DNA from 2 places in the Streptomyces sp. NPDC127197 genome. Region 2 is predicted to be linked to the other one. Evidence: riboswitches for the same ligand, from Rfam matches in the RefSeq annotation. Region 2 holds a riboswitch; the other holds the start of a gene.
The links. A riboswitch is a leader RNA that binds a small molecule or an ion and turns the genes downstream of it on or off. The one in region 2 is predicted to bind S-adenosylmethionine.

Region 1: linked by a shared signal. The riboswitch ahead of ACFVJQ_RS02340 (aminotransferase class V-fold PLP-dependent enzyme) and the one ahead of thrC (threonine synthase) in region 2 are both predicted to bind S-adenosylmethionine.

What each region holds. Positions count from the first base shown of each region.
Region 1 is NZ_JBHXVG010000001.1:487,686-495,068, reverse strand. It holds gene ACFVJQ_RS02355 (Rieske 2Fe-2S domain-containing protein) at 1-457, shown strand, start outside; gene ACFVJQ_RS02350 (cytochrome bc complex cytochrome b subunit) at 454-2,091, shown strand; gene trpD (anthranilate phosphoribosyltransferase) at 2,228-3,292, shown strand; SAM riboswitch class IV at 3,499-3,615, shown strand; gene ACFVJQ_RS02340 (aminotransferase class V-fold PLP-dependent enzyme) at 3,797-5,158, shown strand; gene ACFVJQ_RS02335 (Lrp/AsnC family transcriptional regulator) at 5,168-5,449, opposite strand; gene ACFVJQ_RS02330 (rhomboid family intramembrane serine protease) at 5,446-6,180, opposite strand; gene ACFVJQ_RS02325 (hypothetical protein) at 6,338-6,577, shown strand; gene ACFVJQ_RS02320 (NYN domain-containing protein) at 6,613-7,383, shown strand, end outside.
Region 2 is NZ_JBHXVG010000010.1:157,709-165,091, reverse strand. It holds gene otsB (trehalose-phosphatase) at 110-967, shown strand; gene ACFVJQ_RS18215 (trehalose-6-phosphate synthase) at 1,113-2,501, opposite strand; gene ACFVJQ_RS18210 (glucosyl-3-phosphoglycerate synthase) at 2,585-3,556, opposite strand; SAM riboswitch class I at 3,711-3,858, shown strand; gene thrC (threonine synthase) at 3,877-5,160, shown strand; gene ACFVJQ_RS18200 (MoaD/ThiS family protein) at 5,285-5,560, shown strand; gene ACFVJQ_RS18195 (cold-shock protein) at 6,000-6,206, shown strand; gene groL (chaperonin GroEL) at 6,506-7,383, shown strand, end outside.

The DNA of each region.
Region 1 (7,383 bases), on a different contig from region 2:
GGGCAAGCTCCTCGTCAACATGAACACGAACGAGCCGCTGCGTCCCTCGGACGTCGCCGTCGGCTCGCTCACGTTCGCCAAGCCCGAGGGCCTGGAGGAGCACGACCACGACTTCCAGAACGAGATCGCCAAGGCGGCCCTGATGATCGTGCGGCTCCAGCCGGGCGACATCAAGGACAAGCGCGAGCTCGAGTGGTCGCACGAGGGCATCGTGGCGTACTCGAAGATCTGCACCCACGTCGGCTGCCCGATCTCGCTGTACGAACAGCAGACGCACCACGTGCTGTGCCCTTGCCACCAGTCCACCTTCGACCTCTCCGACGGTGCCCGGGTCATCTTCGGCCCCGCCGGCCACGCCCTGCCGCAGCTGCGTATCGGCGTGAACGACGAGGGCTACCTCGAGGCGCTCGGCGACTTCGAAGAGCCCGTCGGTCCTGCATTCTGGGAGCGCGGATGAGCACTACGACCACTTCCGAGTCCCGCTCTCGCGGGAAGGCACCGGCCGGCGAGCGCGTCGCCGACTGGGCCGACGGCCGGCTGGGGATCTACTCCCTGGCCAAGGCCAACATGCGCAAGATCTTCCCGGACCACTGGTCCTTCATGCTGGGCGAGGTCGCGCTCTACAGCTTCATCATCATCATCCTCACGGGTGTGTACCTGACGCTGTTCTTCCACCCGTCGATGAACGAGGTGGAGTACCACGGCAGCTACGTCCCGCTGCAGGGCCAGCTCATGTCCGAGGCGTTCGCCTCGACGCTGGACATCAGCTTCGACGTCCGGGGCGGTCTGCTCATCCGGCAGATCCACCACTGGGCCGCGCTGATCTTCCTGGCCGCGATGTTCGTGCACATGTTCCGGGTGTTCTTCACCGGCGCGTTCCGCAAGCCGCGTGAGATCAACTGGCTGTTCGGCTTCCTGCTGTTCGTCCTCGGCATGTTCACCGGTTTCACCGGCTACTCGCTCCCGGACGACCTGCTCTCCGGCACCGGTGTCCGCTTCACGCAGGGCGCGATCCTGTCCATGCCGATCGTCGGCACGTACATCTCGTTCTTCCTGTTCGGCGGCGAGTTCCCGGGCACCGACTTCGTGGCCCGCTTCTACTCGATCCACATCCTGCTGCTGCCGGGCATCATGCTCGGCCTGGTGGTCGGCCACCTGATCCTGGTCTTCTACCACAAGCACACGCAGTTCGCGGGCCCCGGAAAGACCAACAAGAACGTCGTCGGCATGCCGCTGCTGCCGGTCTACATGGCCAAGGCCGGAGGCTTCTTCTTCCTGGTCTTCGGTGTCATCGCGGCCATCGCGGCGATCGCGCAGATCAACCCGATCTGGGCGATGGGCCCCTACCGTCCGGACCAGGTGTCCACCGGCGCCCAGCCCGACTGGTACATGGGCTTCGCCGAGGGCCTGGTCCGCTACTTCCCGGGCTGGGAGATCAATCTCTGGGGCCACACGCTCGTCCTGGGCGTGTTCATCCCGCTGGTGCTCTTCGGTCTGGTCCTGGTGGTGCTCGCCCTCTACCCGTTCATCGAGGCCTGGATCACCGGCGACAAGCGCGAGCACCACATCCTGGACCGCCCGCGCAACGCCCCGACGCGTACCGCGTTCGGCGTCGCCTGGATCACGCTGTACATGATCACGCTGGTCGGCGGTGGCAACGACCTGATCGCCACCCACTTCCACCTGTCGATCAACGCGGTCACCTGGTTCGTCCGGATCGGCTTCTTCGCCGGACCGGTCATCGCGTTCATCGTCACCAAGCGGATCTGCCTCGGCCTGCAGCGCCGGGACCGGGACAAGGTGCTGCACGGCCGGGAGACCGGCACGATCAAGCGCCTGCCGCACGGTGAGTTCATCGAGGTGCACGAGCCGCTCAGCCAGGAGCAGCTGCACACGATCACGGCGCACGAGCAGTACCAGCCGGCCGAGATCGGCCCGACGGTCGACGAGCACGGTGTCGAGCGCAAGGTGAAGGGCTCCGAGAAGCTGCGCGCCAAGCTCAGCAAGGCGTACTACGGCGAGGACGCCCAGATCCCCAAGCCCACCGTCGAGGAGTACAGGGAGATCACGAGCGGCCACGGCCACCACTGATCACTGCGTTCGCCACGCCACGGCGAAGGGCCCCGTCCGTTGTTCGGACGGGGCCCTTCGCCGTGCCCGCGGCTGGATAGGGTGGACCTGTTCGAGACTCGTGTCCCGGTGTACGGGACTGACCCAGGAGCGGCTTATGAGCGCTGTGACCCCCGCTGGAGGCGACACCGCGGCGGGCCGTTCCTGGCCCGCCCTGCTGAACGGCCTGCTTCAGGGCCGCGACCTCAGCGCGGACGACACCGCCTGGGCGATGGACCTGATCATGCGTGGCGAGGCGACGGACGCCCAGATCGCCGGGTTCGCGGTGGCACTGCGCGCCAAGGGCGAGACCGTCGAGGAGATCGCCGGGTTCGTCCGGGCGATGTACGACCACGCGAACGTGATCGAGGTGCCGGGCGACACCGTCGACATCGTCGGCACCGGCGGCGACGGCGCGAAGACCGTCAACATCTCCACGATGTCCGCGATCGTCATCGCCGGCACCGGTGCGAAGGTCGTCAAGCACGGCAACCGGGCCGCGTCCTCGGCGTCCGGGGCGTCCGATGTGCTGGAGAAGCTCGGCGTCAATCTGGAGCTGACGCCGCAGCGGGTCGCGGAGGTCGCCGAGGAGGCCGGGATCACCTTCTGCTTCGCGGTGAAGTTCCACCCGGCGCTGCGTCATGTGGCAGCGGCCCGCGGGCAGTTGGGCATCCGGACGACGTTCAACTTTCTCGGTCCGCTGACCAACCCGGCCAAGGTGAAGGCACAGGCGGTGGGCGTCGCCGACCTCAGGATGGCGCCCATCGTGGCCGGCGTCTTCGCCGAGCGCGGCAACTCCTCCCTGGTGTTCCGCGGCGACGACGGCCTCGACGAGCTGACGACCGCGTCCACCTCCCGGGTCTGGGTCGTCCGGGACGGCAAGGTGACCGAGGAGAGCCTCGACCCGCGGGACGTCGGGATCGAGCTGGTGCCGCTGGAGGCGCTGCGCGGCGCCGACGCCTCGTACAACGCCGAGGTCGCCCGGCGGCTGCTCGACGGGGAGCAGGGCCCGGTACGGGATGCGGTGCTGCTGAACTCGGCGGCGGCGCTGGTGGCGCTGGCGCCGACGGCTGCGCCGCTGACCGAGCAGATCCGGGCCGGGATGGAGAAGGCGGCGGAATCGATCGACTCCGGTGCGGCGAAGCGGACGCTCGAGCGATGGGTGGCCGCGAGCAACGCGTAAGCGCTCCGATGGAACAGCCGCGATGCGCCGTCGATCGTCTGCGGCGCCATCGTGGCTGGTCGCGCCCACGCGGCGGAGCCGTATATCGGCACAGCCCCGCGCCCCTTCAGGGCGCTGCCGAACCGCGGCGTTCGGCAGCGCCTGAACGTTTCGGGATCCGGACAGGAGTTGCGCTTCGGCGATCAGGTCACGTAGTTTTCCGATCAGGTCATGAGCGACAGCTGAAAGGCCCCGGCCGGCTGTCCGGCAACCCTCCGTCCGTGGCGGGGTGCCCCGGGTGAAGACCAGGTCGTAGGCAGCGAGGTCTACGACAAGCGCGGACCCCTCGCACACTTTTGAACGAGTGTGGGACCAGGGGTCCTGGTCGTCGAGGGAGCCTTCCGTGAGCAAGCGAATGCGATAGGGCCGCAGAGCCCCGCCTCCGCACACCCTTTTCATCCTTCCCCGCGCTTGAGCCGTGCCGCTCGCGCGGTCATCTTCGCCTGCGATTACGGGAGTACACCCATGTCCGTCTCCACCGCTGCCGCCGCCCAGTCCGTTTGCTCCCCCCTGCCTGTTCTGGGCCGGGATGTCACCGTCCCGCTCGTCACGGGTGGCGAAGTCACCTACGCCGCGCTCGACTACGCCGCCAGCGCGCCCGCGCTGCAGCGGGTCTGGGACGACGTGGCGGCGTACGCGCCGTACTACGGCAGTGTCCACCGCGGCGCCGGATACCTCTCGCAGCTGTCCACCGACCTCTTCGAGAACGCCCGCAGGACCGTCGCCGAGTTCCTCGACTGCCGGGCGGACGACCAAGTGGTGTTCACCCGGTCCACCACCGACTCGCTCAACCTGCTCGCCGCCGCGCTCCCCGCCGACTGCCAGGTCTTCGTCTTCGAGACCGAGCACCACGCCTCGCTGCTGCCCTGGCAGGACGCCCGCGTCAGCTACCTCGACGCCCCGCGCACCCCGCAGCAGGCCGTTCAGACCCTGGAGCGCGCCCTGGCCGACCGCGACCCCCACGACCCCGCCCTCGTGTGCGTCACCGGGGCCTCCAACGTCACCGGCGAGCTGTGGCCCGTACGGGAACTCGCCGCGGCCGCGCACGCGCACGGCGCCCGGATCGTCCTGGACGCCGCCCAACTCGCCCCGCACCACCCGGTGTCGGTGCAGGACCTCGACGTCGACTGGGTCGCCTTCTCCGGGCACAAGCTGTACGCCCCCTTCGGCTCCGGCGTGCTGGCCGGCCGTGCCGACTGGCTGCGCGCGGCCGAGCCGTACCTCGCGGGCGGCGGTGCCAGCCGCAAGGTGACCCGGCGGGCGGACGGGGGAGTGGACGTGGAGTGGCACGAGAGCGCCGCGCGGCACGAGGCCGGGTCGCCCAACGTCATCGGCGCCTACGCCGTCGCGTCCGCCTGCAAGGCGCTCACCGAGGCGGGCTTCGACACCCTCGTCGCCCGCGAGCGGCACCTGATCGACACCGTGCGTGCGGGGCTCGCCGAGGTCCCGGAGGTCAGGGTGCTGTCCCTGTTCGGCGACGACGCCCCGCGGGTCGGGGTGATCTCCTTCGTGGTCGACGGCTGGAACAGCTCCCACTTCGCCGCCGCCCTGTCCGCCGAGTACGGCATCGGCGTCCGCGACGGCCTCTTCTGCGCCCACCCCCTCGTCCGCACCCTGCTGGGCAGCGACCCGCAGGCCCAGGGCGAGTGCGGTGCCCCCGAGGCCGCGCCCGGCGAGAAGTCCCTCAACGCGATCCGCGTCAGCTTCGGCGCGGGGACGCCGGACGAGCATGTGGAGCGCTTCGTGAAGGCTGTGAAGGAACTCGTCCGGCACGGCGCGAAGTGGCAGTACCGGACGGAGGAGGGCCGCTGCGTGCCCGTGGTCTAGACAGGCGACTCAGGAGTCCAGGCCGATGGCGAACGCCGCCTCCAGGTCGTGCTGCGAGTACGTCCGGAACGCCACGTGCGTGTCCGTCGCCTCCACGCCGGGGATCTTGCTGATCCGGCCGGGGATGACGTCGGCCAGGTTCTCGTGCTGCTTGACCCGGACCATCGCGATCAGGTCGTAGGTGCCCGTGACCGAGAAGACCTCGCTGACGGAGTCCAGCGAGGCGATCTGCTCGGCGATCTCGGGGATCCGGTCCACGCTGGTCTTGATCAGGACGATCGCGGTGATCACGGCTGGTTCTCTCCCTCGGTGGCCGGAGCTGGGGCGGCCTTCACTCTAGCTGTCCGGCCGAACCGCGCCCACGCGTAGAGGAAGCCCAGCGCGAAGCCCACCAGGTGGGCCAGGTAGGCCACCCCCGGCCCGCCGGTCGCCTGTCCCGCCGCCAGCCACTGCAGGGCCACCCAGAACGGCAGCACCACCCACGCCGGGAAGCGTAGCGGCAGGAAGAACAGGAAGGGCAGGAGGCTGGTCACCCGGGCGCGGGGGAAAAGGAACAGGAACGCGCCCAGCACCGCTGAGATCGCCCCCGAGGCGCCGACCAGCGACTGCTCGGAGCCGGCGTGGGCGCCCGCGTACCCGAGCAGGGCCAGGTAGCCGCAGCCGACGTAGAAGCAGGTGAACTCGACCCGGCCCATCCGTTCCTCGGTCATCACCCCGAACACGTAGAGGAAGAGCATGTTGCCGAGCAGATGCAGCCAGCTGCCATGGACGAAGAGGGCCGTGGCCGGGGTCAGGGCTGCCCTCGGGGCACCCTCGAACAGTTCTGCGGGCACGACGCCCCAGTGGCGGAAGTAGGCCTGCTGCGCGGCGAGCAGCGCGTCGCCGGAGCCGTACGCCGGAGAGAGGCCCGAGGCGGGGCCGGTCAGGAAGATCAGGCAGCACAGGGCGATCAGTCCGTACGTCACCGGCGCCGCCGGCCGCCGGACCGCCCGGCGGGCCACCGCACTCCACTTGCTGATCATGAACACAGAGCATGACGTAAGCGGACGCAACAGCACAGACCGCCTCGCCGCCGGGAACAGACCGGCGGCGAGTACGCGCCAGGCCGTAGGGTTACGAGCCACACGCTCCAGGGAAACTGGCGCATCACGGAAACTAGAAGGAAAGCGAACAGCCACGATGACGGTTCCCCTGCCCACCGCCACCACGCGGTGGCGCTGCACGCTCTGCGGCAACCTCACCCGGTTCGATGTGACCCGCTCGTCGAAGGTCGTCGAATACGTCCACCTCGATCTGGCCGGTGAGCCGAAGGTCGAGGAGCGTGAGGTGGTCAGTGAGACCATCGAGTCGGTGCGCTGCCGGTGGTGCAACGCCGTGGATCAGGTGGAACTCGTGGACAGGCCGGGCGCCGGCTCCTGACCGGGGGCGGGCCCCTACGGGCATTGGGGTGACGGATGGTGGAGACCGCAGGCGGGGGGCCGGGCGACGGCACCGCTGAGGTGCTCGACCGACCACTGCCCGAAGGGGTGCGCCGGAGGGTCGTGCAGATCGTCTCCGACGGCTTCGGCGGGCTGACCGTCGCCGAGTTGCCCACACAACTGAGGCAGTACGCCCGGTTCGCCCCGAATCGCCGCGCCAAGTTCGCAGGCAACGCCATGGCCGCGGCGCTGGAGACGGACCCGCTGTTCCGGCAGCGCATCGGCGAGAAGCTGAGGGAGGCTCAACCGGAGCTCGCGGGCGCCCTCGACTCCGGTGCGCCGCCGCCGGCCGCGGATCCGCTGGACGTGGCCGCCGCGGCCTATGTGCTGCGCCCCACCGGCTGGGTCAAGCTCGTGACCGCCGCCGGCGAGGAGGCCCTGCGGGCGGACGCCGAGCGCGCCGACGAGGAGAACCGGGCCGAACTGGAGCGGCTGCGCGCCGAACTCGCCGCCGCCCGCGACCACACCCGCGCCGAGACCGAGCGGCTGCGCGCCGAGCTGGAAGCCGCCAAGAAGGAAGCCGAATCGCTTCACCGCAAGCTGCGTGCCGCGCTCAGCGACGTCAAGCGCGGTGAGGCGGCCCTGCGCAAGGTGCAGGGCGAGATCGAGGCCGTACGCGCCGAGGGGCACGCGCAGGTGTCCGCCGCCGAGAGCGAGTCGCGGCGGCTCAAGGCGCGGCTGGGGGAGGCCGAGGCAGCCCTGGAGGCCACCCGGAAGGCCGCGCGCGAGGGGCGCAGCGTCGAGGAC
Region 2 (7,383 bases):
GCCTCGTCCTCAAACGCCGGACGGGCTGGATGATGCCGCCCGGCGTGTAAAGGCTCGTCCCCGGACAGGCTCGCTCCCGGACAGGCCCGCCCGCGGATAGGGTCGCCCTATGGGCAGCCACGAGACCGAACCCAACACGACTCTCCCGACGCCCTCGACCCCCGCCGGGCGTGACGGGCTCGACGCGATTCTCGCCCGGCCCGGCAAGGCGGTGATCGCCCTCGACTTCGACGGGACACTCGCCCCGATCGTGCCCGACCCCGAGCAGGCGCGGGCCCATCCCGATGCGGTGCCCGCGCTCGCCGCCCTCGCCCCGAAGGTCGCCTCCGTCGCCGTGATCACCGGCCGCCCGGCGGACGTAGCCGTGCGGTACGGCGGCTTCGCGGGTGTACCCGGCCTCGAGCACCTCGTCGTCCTAGGCCACTACGGCGCCGAACGCTGGGACGCCGTGAGCGGCGAGGTCAGCGCCCCCGCCCCGCACCCCGGTGTCGCCGCCGTCCGCGAGGAACTGCCGGGGCTGCTCGAACGGGTGGGCACCGGGCAGGGCACCTGGGTGGAGGACAAGGGCCACGCGGTCGCCGTCCACACCCGCCGCGCCGCCGACCCCCAGGCCGCGTTCGAGGCCCTGCGCGAACCCCTCTCCGACCTCGCCACCCGGCACGGCCTGATCGTCGAACCCGGCCGCATGGTCCTGGAGCTCCGCCCACCCGGCATGGACAAGGGCGTCGCCCTCCTCGAACACGCCCGCGACCTCTCCGCCGCCTCCATCCTCTACGCCGGCGACGACCTCGGCGACCTCCCCGCCTACGCCACCATCGAAAAACTCCGCTCCACCGGCACCCCCGGCCTACTGGTCTGCAGCGGCAGCGACGAGGTCACCGAACTGAGCAAACGAGCAGATCTGGTGGTGAACGGCCCGGAGGGCGTCGTAGGACTGCTGGCCGGACTGGCGGCACGCATCGGCTGACGGCCTGGCTGCGGGCAGTCGTGCCGCAGCCACCCCGTCAAGCCGCGGGCAGTCGTGCCGCTGGGGCGGCACGGGTGGGCGCGGGCGGCTCCCCGTCAGCGCCGGGCCGCGCGACCCACCCCCACCAGCACCGCGCACCGCCCGATCAGGCGTTCAGCTCACCCAGCTGATCCAGGAACCACTGAGCCGGCGGCAAGGCGGTAGCAGCCGCAGCCAACCGCTTCGTCCGCTCCATCCGCTCCCCGACCGACATGGTCAGCGCCTCATGCAACGCCTCGGCCGTCCCGACCACGTCATACGGATTCACCCCGATCGCATCCTCCCCCAGCTCCTCATATGCCCCCGCCTCCCGCGACAGCACCAGCACGCACCCCTCGTCGGAGACGACCGGCACCTCCTTGGCGACGAGGTTCATCCCGTCCCGGATGGGGTTGACCAGCGCCACGTCCGCCAGCCGGTACGCCGCCAGCGACCGTGCGAAGTCGTCCTTGACGTGCAGCACCACCGGCGTCCAGCCCGGCGTCCCGTACCGCCCGTTGATCTCCTCGGCCTGCCGCTGCACCTCGGCCGTGTACTCCCGGTACACGGCGAGATCCTGCCGCGACGGGTACGCGAACGCGACGTGCACCACCCGCTCACGCCACTCCGGGTGCTCGTCGAGCAGCTGCCGGTACGCCAGCAGGCCCCGCACGATGTTCTTCGACAGCTCGGTCCGGTCCACCCGGACGATCGCCTTGCGGCCCTCGCCGATCTCCGCCCGCAGCGTCGCCATCCGCTCGTTCACATCGGCCTCGTGCGACCGCTTCCGCAGGAAGTCCGCGTCCGCGCCGAGCCCGTGCACCCCGACCCGGGTGTCCCCGAGGCCCCCGGCGAACGCCTCGCAGCACGCGGTGAACGCGTCCGCCCAGCGATGGGTGAGGAAGCCGAGCCGGTCCGCGCCCAGCATTCCGCGCAGCAGCTGCCCGGCGATGTCGTCCGGAAGCACCCGGAAGTACTCCGGCGGCGCCCACGGCGTGTGCGAGAAGTGGCCGATCCGCACATCCGGGCGCAGCTCGCGCAGCAGCCCCGGGACCAGGCTGAGGTGGTAGTCCTGCACCATCACCGCGGCACCCTGCGCCGCCTCCTGCGCCAGCGCCTCGGCGAAGGCGCGGTTGTACGCCTCGTACGACGCCCACTGCCGCCGGAACTCCGCGTCGAAGACCGGCTCCAGCGGCGTCTGGTACAGCATGTGGTGGACGAACCACAGCACGGAGTTGGCGATGCCGTTGTACGCGTCCGCATGCACGGCGGCCGGAATGTCCAGCATGCGTACGCCGGACTCGCCCACCCCGCGCCGCACCGCCTCGCGGTCGCCGTCGCCGAGGGCCGAGCACACCCACAGCGCGCCGGCGTCCGGCCCGATGGCCGACAGCCCGGAGACCAGCCCGCCGCCGCCGCGTCTGGCGGCCAGCGAGCCGTCCTCGCGCACCTCGTACGAGACCGGGCCACGGTTGGAGGCCACCAGTACCTGCGCAGCACCGTACGTTGAAGCCATACGCCTCAACCTAGCCCGAGCCGGATCCGCTCAAACGTACGGAAGGTCGCCCGGCGGGGCCGTATACAACGCCCATAAAACGGTCACGCCACTTTCCGGGCGGCGTACTCGGCGATCTCCACCATCGGTGGCCGCTCCTCCGTGTCCACGGAGAACGTACGCGGTTCGAAGCCGTCCTCCACCCGTTCGAACTGGGTGAGGGAGGGCCGGATCAGATGGCCGCGGGCCAGCCGCAGCTGGGCCGTGCGGTAGATCGCCGCCGCCATCCGGCCGAGCGCCTGCCCGTCCTGGTGGCGGTGCTTGCGCACCCCGACGTCGACCTGCGCGAGCGCGTCGAGGCCGGCCAGGTGGAGGGAGTCGACCAGCATGCCGAGCTCCACGCCGTAGCCGACGGGGAACGGGAGCTGTTCGAGCAGCGAGCGGCGGGCCGCGTACTCGCCGCCCAGCGGCTGGACGAAACCGGCCAGCTGCGGCCAGTGCATGTTCAGCAGCGGACGGGCCATCAGCTCGGTCACCCGGCCGCCCTGCCCCGCCGTCTTGCCGGAGGCGAGCGAATCCGACTCAGTGCCGAGGGGACGGTCGTACATCCCCTTGACGAGGTCGACCTCCGGGTCGGTGAGCAGCGGGCCGACGATGCCCGACACGAAGTCCGAGGAGAACTCCTTCAGGTCGGCGTCGATGAAGCAGACGATGTCCCCGCTCGTGACGAGGAGGGAGCGCCACAGGACCTCGCCCTTGCCGGGGAGGGCCGGTATGCGCGGCAGGATGTCGTCGCGGTGGACGACCCGGGCGCCCGCGGCGGCGGCCACCTCGGAGGTGCGGTCGGTGGACCCCGAGTCGACGACGACGATCTCGTCGACGAGCGGGAGCTGCTGCATGAGGTCGTGACGGATCACGGCGACGATGTCGCCGACGGTCTCCTCCTCGTTGAGTGCGGGCAGCACGACACTGACCGACTGGCCCGTCGTGCGTTTGGCGGCCAGGATCTTGTGGAGCGGGCGATCGGTCAGGGACCAGGAGCGGGTGCTCAGCCAGCGCTCGACTTCTTCCAGCACAGCTTGCGGCTCCTCTGCGTTCTCCAGGCGAGGGGGTTGTGATCCATCTCGCGGTTCGGACGACTATCTCAACTGTCCTGGCCTTCGGTTACAGTCTTGAACAACGCTGATGACCATCGCATGTCGGGGGTTGTTTGCGTCTACAACCACATACAGCTCATCCAGAGGGGCAGAGGGAAACGGCCCGATGAAGCCCCGGCAACCCTCCAGCCGGTTCTTGTCACGCAGACGTGGTGAGGCTCCCGGCTAGGGAAGGTGCCAATTCCGTCTCACGGCGAGATGCGTCGTGAGGAAGATGAGGAGAAAGGGCCTCGCCTCACATGGCTGTGCAGACTGTCGAAAGCACCAGCACTCCCACCGTCGACCTCGGTCCCGCCGCCGCGCTGTCCTGTCGCGAGTGCGGCCACCGCGTACCGCTCGGCCCGGTCTTCGCGTGCGAGGAGTGTTTCGGCCCGCTCGAGATCGCGTACGACTTCTCTGCGTACGACGCCGAGGAGCTCCGCAAGCGCATCGAGGCGGGACCGTCGAACATCTGGCGTTACGCACCCCTGCTGCCCGTCCCCGCGGACGTGGCCGGCAAGCCGAACCTGAACCCGGGCTGGACCAAGCTCGTCAAGGCCGACAACCTCGCGCGCGAACTCGGCGTCACCGGCGGGCTGTACGTGAAGGACGACTCCGGCAACCCGACCCACTCCTTCAAGGACCGCGTGGTCGCCCAGGCCCTGGAGGCCGCCCGCGCCTTCGGCTTCACCACCCTGTCCTGCTCCTCCACCGGCAACCTGGCCGGTGCGGTGGGCGCCGCGGCGGCCCGCGCCGGCTTCCGCTCCTGCGTGTTCATCCCGCACGACCTCGAGCAGGGCAAGGTCGTCATGGCCGCGGTCTACGGCGGCGAACTCGTCGGCATCGAGGGCAACTACGACGACGTGAACCGCTTCTGCTCCGAGCTGATCGGCGACCCGGCCGGCGAGGGCTGGGGCTTCGTCAACGTCAACCTGCGGCCGTACTACGCGGAGGGCTCCAAGACCCTGGCGTACGAGATCTGCGAGCAGCTCGGCTGGCAGCTGCCCGACCAGATCGTCGTGCCGATCGCCTCCGGCTCCCAGCTCACGAAGATCGACAAGGGTCTCCAGGAGCTGATCAAGCTCGGGCTGGTCGAGGACAGGCCGTACAAGATCTTCGGCGCGCAGGCCGAGGGCTGCTCGCCGGTGTCGGTGGCCTTCAAGGGGGGCCACGACGTCGTCCGGCCGCAGAAGCCCGACACCATCGCCAAGTCGCTGGCCATCGGCAACCCCGCGGACGGGCCGTACGTCCTGGACATCGCGCGCCGTACGGGCGGTGCGGTGGAGGACGTGACGGACGAGCAGATCGTGGACGCGATCAAGCTGCTCGCCCGGACCGAGGGCATTTTCGCCGAGACGGCGGGTGGCGTGACGGTCGGCGTCACGCGCAAGCTGATCGAGAACGGCGTACTCGACCCGACCCTGACGACGGTCGTCCTCAACACCGGCGACGGCCTGAAGACCCTTGACGCGGTGGCCGGCACCGGCCTGACCGCCACCATCCGCCCGAACCTTGACTCCTTCCGAGAGGCTGGCCTCGCATGAGCGGGGGCGCTCCGCCGGAAGGCCGAATTCACGCTGCGGACCGGTGGGGGCTGGTCGCGCAGTTCCCCGCGCCCCTGGGGCGCTGCCCCGCCGTCCCTGTGTACTCGACCGGAGGTCACACCGCATGAGCGTCACCGTCCGCATCCCCACCATCCTGCGCACCTACACCGGCGGGCAGGCAGAGGTCGCCGCCGAGGGTGCGACCCTCGCCGAGGTCATCGCCGATCTGGAGAAGAACCACACGGGCATCTCGGCCCGCGTCCTGGACGACCAGGGCAAGCTGCGTCGCTTCGTCAACGTGTACGTCAACGACGACGACGTCCGTTTCGAGCAGGGCCTGGAGACGGCGACGCCGGACGGCGCGGGCGTCTCCATCATTCCGGCGGTCGCGGGCGGCTGACACGCTCCTGCGTTACCGTGAGTAACGCAGGTTACGCATTGTTCATCGAATTGCCCCCTCCGTGAGAGAAGCGGAGGGGGCAATTCTGTGTGATTGAGCGCGGTACAGTTGGGGAACCCGCTGCGACCCGCATGCCGGACGCATATGAGTTCCGGCTCCGCGTGCGATAAGAAGCAGCCAAACTGTGTGGCTCTTTTGCGTCTTTTATTCCCTTTATGGGGCCCGACTTGCCCTGAATTCGGGCGAATTCTCCGCAAATTCCCGACCCTCGGTGCCCAGATTTCTCGTCCGATTGACCTGTTGCAGACGGCAGTTGGACAGATACATTCAGCCGCGGTCGACGCGTTCCGGCGCACGCCCCCAACCAATGGGGGGTGAGGTCTGACCCGGATCCGCGAAGTGTGGATCTGTGCAAGGGCCAGTAATAGGGGAGTTAGGCATGGCTCAGGGCACCGTCAAGTGGTTCAACGCGGAGAAGGGGTACGGCTTCATCGCGGTCGACGGTGGTGCGGATGTTTTCGTCCACTACAGCGCGATCCAGATGGACGGATACCGCACCCTGGAAGAGGGCCAGCGGGTCGATTTCGAGATCTCGCAGGGCCAGAAGGGGCCGCAGGCGGACATGGTCCGGCTCGCGGCCAGCTGAAGCACGCGCCGACTGCAGCGACGTTCTTCTGTTCATCTTCGAAGGGCTCGCACCTCCCGGGGTGCGAGCCCTTCGGTCTGCCCGGAGGCCGACCTCAGTCCGTGGGAGGCGCTTGCACTCGGCAGGGGCGAGTGCTAATCATTGGCGTTAGCACTCTGAAGGTGAGAGTGACAAAGAAGGACCGGGTCGGTGAGGCCGCAAGCCGGGTGGGGCAAGGAACCACGAGGTGTGCGAGCCGTCCGTCGCGGGCGCCAGCGCGGTCCGGAGCAATCCACCCCAGTCCGGGAGGACCACTTCACATGGCCAAGATCATCGCGTTCGACGAGGAGGCGCGGCGCGGCCTCGAGCGCGGCATGAACCAGCTCGCGGACGCCGTCAAGGTCACCCTCGGCCCCAAGGGCCGCAACGTCGTCCTCGAGAAGAAGTGGGGCGCCCCCACGATCACCAACGACGGTGTCTCCATCGCCAAGGAGATCGAGCTCGAGGACCCGTACGAGAAGATCGGCGCCGAGCTGGTCAAGGAAGTCGCCAAGAAGACGGACGACGTCGCCGGTGACGGTACGACCACGGCGACCGTTCTCGCCCAGGCCCTGGTCAAGGAGGGCCTGCGCAACGTCGCCGCCGGTGCCAACCCGATGGCCCTGAAGCGCGGTATCGAGAAGGCCGTCGAGGCCGTCTCCGGTGCGCTGCTCGACCAGGCCAAGGAGGTCGAGACCAAGGAGCAGATCGCCTCCACGGCCTCCATCTCCGCCGCCGACACCCAGATCGGCGAGCTCATCGCCGAGGCGATGGACAAGGTCGGCAAGGAAGGCGTCATCACCGTCGAGGAGTCGCAGACCTTCGGTCTCGAGCTCGAGCTCACCGAGGGCATGCGCTTCGACAAGGGCTACATCTCGGCGTACTTCGCCACCGACATGGAGCGCATGGAGGCGTCGCTCGAGGACCCCTACATCCTCATCGCCAACTCCAAGATCTCCAACGTCAAGGACCTGCTCCCGCTCCTGGAGAAGGTCATGCAGTCGGGCAAGCCGCTGCTGATCATCGCCGAGGACGTCGAGGGCGAGGCCCTGTCGACCCTGGTCGTCAACAAGATCCGCGGCACCTTCAAGTCCGTCGCCGTCAAGGCCCCGGGCTTCGGTGACCGCCGCAAGGCCATGCTCGGCGACATCGCCATCCT